DNA from 2 places in the Pseudescherichia sp. genome. Region 1 is predicted to be linked to the other one. Evidence: predicted binding sites of a transcription regulator. Region 1 holds the regulator's gene; the other holds the start of a gene.

The links. Region 1 encodes sigma-54, which starts transcription at its own class of promoters, with help from an activator protein. Its sites were predicted from a motif close to GTTGGCACANNTTTCGCTNT; they were not measured.
Region 2: a site for sigma-54 is predicted at 2,724-2,743, ahead of norV (anaerobic nitric oxide reductase flavorubredoxin). Genes of this name have one in related genera too.

Annotation. Positions count from the first base shown of each region.
Region 1 is NZ_DAMBWA010000004.1:222,184-226,603, reverse strand. It holds gene rapZ (RNase adapter RapZ) at 1-352, opposite strand, end outside; gene ptsN (PTS IIA-like nitrogen regulatory protein PtsN) at 398-889, opposite strand; gene hpf (ribosome hibernation promoting factor) at 972-1,259, opposite strand; gene rpoN (RNA polymerase factor sigma-54) at 1,282-2,715, opposite strand; gene lptB (LPS export ABC transporter ATP-binding protein) at 2,763-3,488, opposite strand; gene lptA (lipopolysaccharide ABC transporter substrate-binding protein LptA) at 3,495-4,049, opposite strand; gene lptC (LPS export ABC transporter periplasmic protein LptC) at 4,018-4,420, opposite strand, start outside.
Region 2 is NZ_DAMBWA010000013.1:111,973-116,392, reverse strand. It holds gene mltB (lytic murein transglycosylase B) at 1-898, opposite strand, end outside; gene norR (nitric oxide reductase transcriptional regulator NorR) at 1,081-2,601, opposite strand; gene norV (anaerobic nitric oxide reductase flavorubredoxin) at 2,791-4,230, shown strand; gene norW (NADH:flavorubredoxin reductase NorW) at 4,227-4,420, shown strand, end outside.

The DNA of each region.
Region 1 (4,420 bases):
CATCGATGGCGCTCTCCAGCGACAGGTTCTTGCTGGAGAGAGGGTGCAGGCGCCGGGTATCACTGTAGCGGCGGATCAGCGTATTGCGATCGGCATCAAGGAACAGCAGCTGCGGCGAGAAGGCCGACGGCAGGTTGTTCATTGCCTGTTCAAAGATTTCTGGCGACTCTGGCATGTTACGCACGTCAATGCTGACGGCCGCAGAGATCTGGCGGTCTGCCAGCGATTTCGCCAGTTCGGGCAGCAGCACCACCGGTAGGTTATCCACGCAGTAGAAGCCCATGTCTTCCAGCGCTCGCAGGGCAACTGATTTACCCGAACCCGAGCGACCGCTGACGATCATCAGTACCATGTACCGTTTCTCCTCAGGCGAGCAGATGTAAAAGCATTTCCCCGGTTACGCGTCATTATGGCTGCCTTCGCTATCCGTGATGATCTGATACAGCTCCTCATCGCTCTGCGCGGCGCGCAGGCGTCGACAGATGGTTTTGTCCGCCAGGCGACGGGCAACAAGGGAGAGCGTATGCAGATGCGTCTTTGTCTGATCGGCAGGAACCAGCAGGGCAAACAGCAGATCCACCGGCTGGTTATCGATAGCATCAAAGGCGATAGGCGTCTCCAGCTGCACAAAAACGCCGACGGCGCGCAGGGTATCTTCCTCTACCTTGCCGTGGGGAATGGCGATACCGTTGCCAATACCGGTACTGCCCATCTTCTCACGGGTCAGAATAGCCTCAAAGACCACCTGTGGCGGCAGGCTGAGCTGCTTCGCAGCCAGCTCGCTGATAATCTCCAGCGCACGCTTTTTACTCTGGCAGTGCACGCCGCTGCGGGTACATTCCTGGTTAAGGACATTGCTCAGTTGAAGAGCGGAATCGTTGTTCATCATAAATTCACCTAAGCGTTGCTCGTGCAGACAACCTGCTGCATTGCCACAGCAGGTTGCTAAATGCCGTCGAACGCCCGGACAATTAGTGTTGTTTCAGTTTATCTTTATGTTTGGTTAGCTGTCGCGCCAGTTTATCAATTAAACCGTCAATGGCCGCATACATGTCTTGCCCTTCCGCACTGGCGTGAAGCTCGCCACCGTTTACGTGCAGTGTGGCGTCCGCGACGTGAGTCACTTTCTCCACTTTTAACACAATGTAGACCTGATTGATCCGCTCGAAGTACTGCTCCAGCTTAGCAAATTTTGTACCGACAAAATCGCGCAGTGCTTCAGTAATTTCGACATTGTGCCCTGTAATGTTGAGCTGCATAGTGTCTTCCTTATCGGTTGGGTCACACCAGCTGCTTGCGCTGGTTAGACGGCGGGATGGATAAAGACTCTCGATACTTCGCAACGGTACGGCGCGCCACCATGATACCCTGGTCGGACAGCAGGGTGGTCAACTTACTGTCACTCAGTGGTTTCGCAGGGTTTTCTGCGGCTATCAGCTTCTTCACCAGCGCACGAATGGCCGTCGATGAGGCTTCGCCGCCGCCTTCGGTATTCACATGGCTGGAGAAAAAGTATTTAAGCTCAAAAATGCCCCTCGGGCTGTGCAGGTATTTTTGGGTCGTCACGCGTGAAATGGTGGATTCATGCATCTCGACGGCCTGGGCGATATCTGCCAGCACCATCGGTTTCATAAACTCTTCGCCTTTGTCGAAAAAGGCCTGCTGCTGTTCAACGATGCAGCGGCTGACGCGCAGCAAGGTATCGTTGCGGCTCTCCAGGCTCTTAATCAGCCATTTGGCTTCCTGAAGATTGCTGCGGATAAACTGGCTGTCCGCGTCGTTGCGCGTGCCGCTGCACATGGCCGCATAGTGCTGGTTAATCTGCAGGCGCGGAATGCTGTCAGCGTTCAGCTCTACCGTCCAGCGGCCATTATGCTTGCGCACCAGCACGTCGGGGATCACATACTCTGGCTCACCGGTCTGGATCGACTGGCCAGGGCGAGGATCCAGGGACTGGATCAGATTCACCGCCTCTTTCAGCACCTCTTCCTTCAGGCGGGTAACGCGCATCAGGGTGCGGAAATCGTGGTTGGCCAGCAGATCGAGGTGATCGCTGATGATCAGTTTGGCTTCGGCCCGCCACGGGGTATCGCTGGCGAACTGGGAGAGCTGGATCAGCAGGCAGTCGCGCAGATCCCGTGCCGCCACGCCCACCGGATCGAAACGCTGGACGCGTTTCAGCACCGCTTCGACTTCATCCAGACCAACGTTGCTGTCGCCCATGCTGTCGAGGATATCCTCCAGCGAGACGGTCAGGTAGCCGGTCTCATCCACGGCGTCGACAATAGAGGTCGCAATAGCGCGATCGGTATCGGAGAAGGGGGTCAGCTCCACCTGCCACATCAGGTAGTCCTGCAGCGACTGGGTGGTTTCGCCCTGGTAGACGGGAAGCTCGTCGTCCTGATAGTCCACGCCGTTGCCTGACGGCGTACCGGCGGTGTAGATCTCATCCCAGCTGGCGTCCAGCGGCAGCTCCTCGGGCATATCTTTCTGCTCAAGGGCGTCGGCGGAGTCTAACGTTTCGGTGTCCTGGGTCTGCTGTGCGTCTACTTCGTCGTGAAGATCGGTTTGCTCCAGCAGTGGGTTACTATCCAGCGCCTGCTGAAGTTCTTGCTGAAGTTCCAGCGTCGAGAGCTGCAACAGACGAATAGCCTGTTGCAGTTGGGGCGTCATGGCGAGCTGTTGGCTTAGCCGTAGTTGCAAACCTTGCTTCATGTTCAGAGCACTTCTCTCCCGCTAAAACATTACAGTAACTAACCCTATCAGAGTCTGAAGTCTTCCCCAAGATATACGCGTTTAACCTGTTCGTCTTCAAGGATTTGCTGCGGCGTGCCGTGGGCAATCAGATGACCCTGGCTGACGATGTAGGCGCGCTCGCATACGGCCAGCGTCTCTCGCACGTTGTGGTCGGTGATCAGCACGCCGAGCCCGCTGTCGCGCAGGTGCTCAATGATGCGCTTAATGTCGATAACCGAGATGGGGTCAACGCCGGCAAAGGGTTCATCCAGCAGGATAAATTTAGGATTTGCCGCCAGCGCGCGGGCGATCTCAACGCGACGGCGCTCGCCGCCGGAGAGAGCCTGGCCGAGGCTGTCGCGCAGGTGCTCGATGTGAAACTCTTCCATTAGCTCATTGGCGCGGTCTTCACGCTGTTCCGAGGAGAGATCGTCACGAATTTGCAGTACTGCCATCAGGTTATCATACACGCTCAGGCGGCGGAAAATGGAGGCCTCCTGCGGCAGATAGCCGATACCACGGCGCGCGCGGGCGTGCAGCGGCAGCAGGCTAATATCTTCGTCATCGATAATGATATTACCCGCGTCGCGGGAGACAATGCCAACGACCATGTAAAACGTGGTGGTTTTACCCGCCCCGTTAGGGCCAAGCAGGCCCACAATTTCGCCAGAGTTAACGGTCAGGCTGACATCCTCGACCACGCGGCGGCCTTTATAGGCTTTAGCAAGATTTTTTGCAGTTAACGTTGCCATAACGAATTAGTTACTCTTCTTCTGTGCCGGTGCCGGTTTATTGCCTTTGTCCTGCAGCTGAGACGGAACCAGGACGGTGGTCACGCGCTTGCCTTTTTCGCTAAACGCCTGCATTTTTTGCTCTTTGACCAGATAGGTAATCTTGTCACCGTTGATATTGCTATCCTGCTGCTCAAGGAAGGCATTGCCGGTCAGCACGACGAAGTCATTTTGCAGCTCGTAGTGCAGCTGTCCAGCATGACCCTGCACCGGCTTACCGTTATCCTGCATCTGGTAGAAGGTGGCCGGGTTGCCGTAGCCGTCAATGATCTCTTTGCCCTGCTCGCCGCCCGGACGGGTAACAACCACTTTATCGGCATTGATCTTAATCGTGCCCTGGGTCACCACCACGTTGCCGGTGAAGGTGACCACGTTGCCCTGCATGTCCAGAGACTGCTGGTCAGATTCAATATGGATCGGCTGATCGGTATCGCCGGTCACCGCCAGCGCCGGGACAGACGCGGCCAGAAGTACGCTGGCAAGCGCAAGATTAAGGCTGAGTTTGTTTATTTTGAATTTCATAGGAGGTTCTAACCTTTTCAATCAGCTCGGCGTTTTTGCTGCGTAAGTTGCCGCGCATTTTCAGGCCGCTGGAATTAAATGTTGTACCGTATAACGTGACCAGATCGTTCGAGGTAACATCCTGAGTGATCAGGTTAATCTGAGCGTTATCCGTCGTAATTTTCCGCAGTTGGGACTCTGCTGTCAGGGCATTGACCTCAACATGTCCATAAAGATACAGCATACGGTCATCAGTCAGTTTGGCTTTATCTGACCTAATCGACCAGGTCGGCACTTTATTTTCGTCAAAGGTCGTTAATACCGGCTGTGTAAACCATGACACCGCCTGGTCAGAAAAGTACTCAACGTGCTGGGCAATCAGGCGATAGTTC
Region 2 (4,420 bases), on a different contig from region 1:
TCAGGCCAGCGGCCATCAGCTGCGATACGCTGTATTTGGTTTTAAAGCCGTTTGCCAGACCAGGAGCCTGACCGTTAGCCGGGATAGCGACCGGTTCGCCTTTCACCCAGCCATTCGCCTTGAAGTAGTTCGCTACGCTGCCGATGGCGTCAACCGGATCCCACAGGTTAATGTGTCCGTCGCCGTTAAAATCGACCGCCAGTTTCTTATAGGATGAGGGCATAAACTGTCCGTAGCCCATCGCCCCGGCAAAGGAGCCTTTCAGCTCCAGCGGATCGTCCTGTTCGTCGCGGGCCATCAGCAGGAAGGTTTCCAGCTCGCTGGAGAAGTACTCAGCGCGGCGCGGGTAGTTAAACGACAGGGTCGCCAGCGCATCCAAAATGCGCGTTTTGCCCATCACGCGGCCCCAGCGGGTCTCAACCCCGATGATACCCACGATAATTTCCGGCGGCACGCCGTAGACCTGCCAGGCGCGGTTGAGGGCATCTTCATACTGGTTCCAGAAGGCGACGCCGTTCTGCACGTTGTCCGGAGTAATAAACTGCTTCTTGTAACGCAGCCATGCGCCGTTCGGGCCGACAGGGGCGGGCCCGGTAGGTGCCTGGCGATCCATCAGGCGCAGGACGTAATCGAGACGCTTCGCCTGGGATAAAATTTCGTGCAGCTGCTGGGGATCGAAACCATGCTTGCTGACCATTTTGTTGATGAACTGCTCTGCCGCCGGGTTATTGGCGAAGTCACCGCCTGACATGGTGACATCATGCTGCGGCTGAAGCAGGAAGCCGCCGGACGGCGTGCCGGTGGTAGCGGGCGGCGCTTCAGGCGTTTTGGGTTTGCTGCTGCAGGCAGAGAGCAAAACAAGCGCGGGAAGAAGAGTAATATAACGACGCTTAAACATGGGTTGTCCCTAATACAAATTCGACCTAAGAGAATCATGGTAAATCATCTGGCTGGCCTTTCAAGCCTGGCCGGTGCAATGCCGGGGGGTTGGTATAGTAATGCCCGGTGGCGCTCCGCTTACCGGGCCTACAAACCACACCGTAACCACCGTAGGCCGGGCAAACGCAGTGCCGCCCGGCGTTATAGTTCGCCTTTCAACCCCAGCCGCTTCGCCAGCCGATGCAGGTTGGCGACGTCCATCTCCAGCGCCCGGGCACAGGCGGCCCAGCTGTGGTTGTGCTGCGCCAGCGCCTGACGGATAGTCTGGCGCTGAAAATCCTCCGTCGCCTCGCGCAAGTTCCTGGCCAGCACGGACGACGCGGCTTGTGGTATCTGTGGCAGAGGCGCGTCGGCAAAGGCAAAGTGCTGCGCCTCCAGCGTGACCTCATCCCCTGCCCGTGCGGCACGCGCCAGCACCACGGCACGATGGATAGCGTGCTCCAGCTCGCGCACGTTGCCCGGCCAGCCATACTGTAGCAGCTGCGAACGCGCTCCGCTGCTTAATAGCACCTGTGCGAGACCAAAGCGCTGCCGACACTGCTCGCAGAAGTACCCTGCCAGCAGCACCACGTCCTCACCGCGCTCGCGCAGCGGCGGCACCGCCAGCGGAAAGACGCTCAGGCGATGGAACAGATCGGCGCGAAAGCGTCCGGCCAGCACCTCTTCCCGTAGATCGCGATTGGTGGCTGCCAGCACCCGGACATCAACCCGCAGGCTGCGATCGTCCCCGACGCGCTGAATATCGCCATACTGCAATACCCGCAGCAGCTTGGCCTGCAATGCGAGCGATAGCTCACCAATCTCATCGAGGAACAGCGTGCCGTTATCGGCCATCTCAAACTTGCCGCTGCGATTGCTGATCGCCCCGGTAAATGAACCTTTAACGTGACCAAACAGCTCGCTCTCCGCCACGCTCTCCGGCAGCGCCGCGCAGTTAAGATAGACTAGCGGATGGTCTGCACGCGGAGAGCCCTCATGAATCGCCTTCGCCACCAGCTCTTTGCCGGTGCCGGTCTCGCCGCTAATCAGCACGTTCAGATCCGAGGCGGCCACAATGTCGATCTCCTTTTTCAGCTGCGCCATGCCCGGCGACAGGCCGATCATCCGGGTGGTCGTCACCGGCTCGAAGATCGCGGGCGCGCCCGGAAGCATATTCTGGCTCTCCAGCTGCTCAATCAGCAGGGCATTATTGAGCGCCCCTGCCGCCAGAGCGGCAATCAGCCGCAGCTCCTCATCGCTGAAGTTATCGAAACGATCCGGCGACATGCCGTCGAGGGTCAGGGCGCCAATCAGGTGCTGCCCGGCAAACAGCGGCAGGCCGATGCAGGCGTGCACCTTCAGATCCTCCTGGCCTGGAATAAGGCCATCATAGGGATCGGGCAGATCGCTATCCGCCGGGAAGCGCACCACGTCCCCTGCCCTGGCAATGGCCTCCAGCCGCGGGTGCCCTTCCAGCGTAAAACGCCGCCCCAGCACGTCCGGCGCGAGACCGTCGATGGCCAGGGGAATAAACTCCCGCGCGCTGTAGCGCAGCAGCGCCGAGGCGTCGCAGCCTAAGACCTGACGCAGGGTGGCAATCAACCGCTGAAAGCGATCCTGATGGCCGATACCGCTCTGCAGCTCAATGGCGATCCCCGCTAATACCTCAACTGAAAAACTCATCGTTACCTCGCTGTCATTTTGACAACGCATAGTGTCATATTGACAACAATAATCATAGTCAAAACGACTACCAACAAAGCGTTAATTTTGTAAAAATTATATATATTTCAAACAGTTAAAAAACTGGCACGCATCTTGATATAGGTAAAGAATCTGAGTCAAACATGCTGAATTGAAATTGAGGTTGCTATGTCTATTCTGGTTAAAAATAACATTCATTGGGTTGGCCAACGTGACTGGGAAGTCCGCGATTTCCACGGGACCGAGTATAAAACGCTGCGCGGCAGCAGCTACAACAGCTATCTCATTCGTGAAGGCAAGAACGTGCTGATCGATACCGTCGATCACAAATTCAGCCGAGAGTTCGTGCAGAACCTGCGCAGCGAGATCGATCTTGACGCTATCGACTACATCATCATTAACCATGCCGAAGAGGACCATGCCGGGGCGCTGACCGAGCTGATGTCCCATATCCCGAATACGCCGATCTACTGCACCACCAACGCCATCGACTCTATTAACGGTCACCACCACCATCCGGAGTGGAACTTCCATACCGTGAAGACCGGCGATACGTTAGATATCGGCAACGGTAAGCAGCTGATCTTTGTTGAGACCCCAATGCTGCACTGGCCGGACAGCATGATGACCTATATGACCGGCGACGCGGTGCTGTTCAGCAACGACGCCTTCGGCCAGCACTACTGCGACGAGCGTCTGTTTAACGATGAAGTGGATCAGGGCGAGCTGTTTGAGCAGTGCCAGCGCTACTACGCCAACATCCTGACCCCGTTCAGCCGCCTGGTGACGCCAAAAATCACTGAAATCCTCGGCTTTAACCTGCCGGTGGATATGATTGCCACCTCGCACGGCGTGGTATGGCGTGAAAATCCGACCCAAATCGTTGAGCTCTATCTGAAGTGGGCGGCGGACTATCAGGAAGATCGCATCACTATCTTCTACGACACCATGTCCAACAATACCCGCATGATGGCGGACGCCATTGCCCAGGGGATCAACGAAGTGGATCCCAACGTGGCGGTGAAAATCTTCAACGTGGCGCGCAGCGATAAAAACGAGGTATTAACCAACGTCTTCCGCTCCAAAGGCGTGCTGGTGGGCACCTCCACCATGAACAACGTGATGATGCCGAAAATCGCTGGCCTGGTGGAGGAGATGACCGGCCTGCGCTTTCGCAACAAACGCGCCAGCGCCTTTGGCTCCCACGGCTGGAGCGGCGGCGCGGTAGATCGCCTCTCCACGCGTCTGCAGGATGCCGGTTTTGAGATGTCCCTGAGCCTGAAGGCGAAATGGCGTCCGGACATTGATGCCCTTGAAATTTGCCGCCAGCATGGCCGTGATATTGCACGTCAGTGGGCGCTTACTCCACTCCCCGTAGCCGCAGCTGTGGCGGCTACGACGCCTGCCGCCAGCCCCTGTGCAACCGCCGATTTGGGGCCGAGCATGCAGTGCAGCGTCTGCCAGTGGATCTACGATCCTGCAAAAGGTGAACCGATGCAGGACGTCGCCCCCGGTACGCCGTGGTGCGACGTGCCGGACAACTTCCTCTGCCCGGAATGCTCCCTGGGGAAAGAGGTCTTTGATGAACTGGCAACGGAGGTCAAATGAACCACGGCATCGTGATTATTGGCTCGGGCTTTGCCGCCCGCCAGCTGGTAAAAAATATCCGCAAGCTTGATGCGAACGTCCCGCTGACGCTGATTGCAGCCGACAGCATCGATGAGTACAACAAACCGGATTTAAGCCACGTGATCAGCCAGAGCCAGCGTGCAGACGACCTCACCCGCCAGACGGCGGG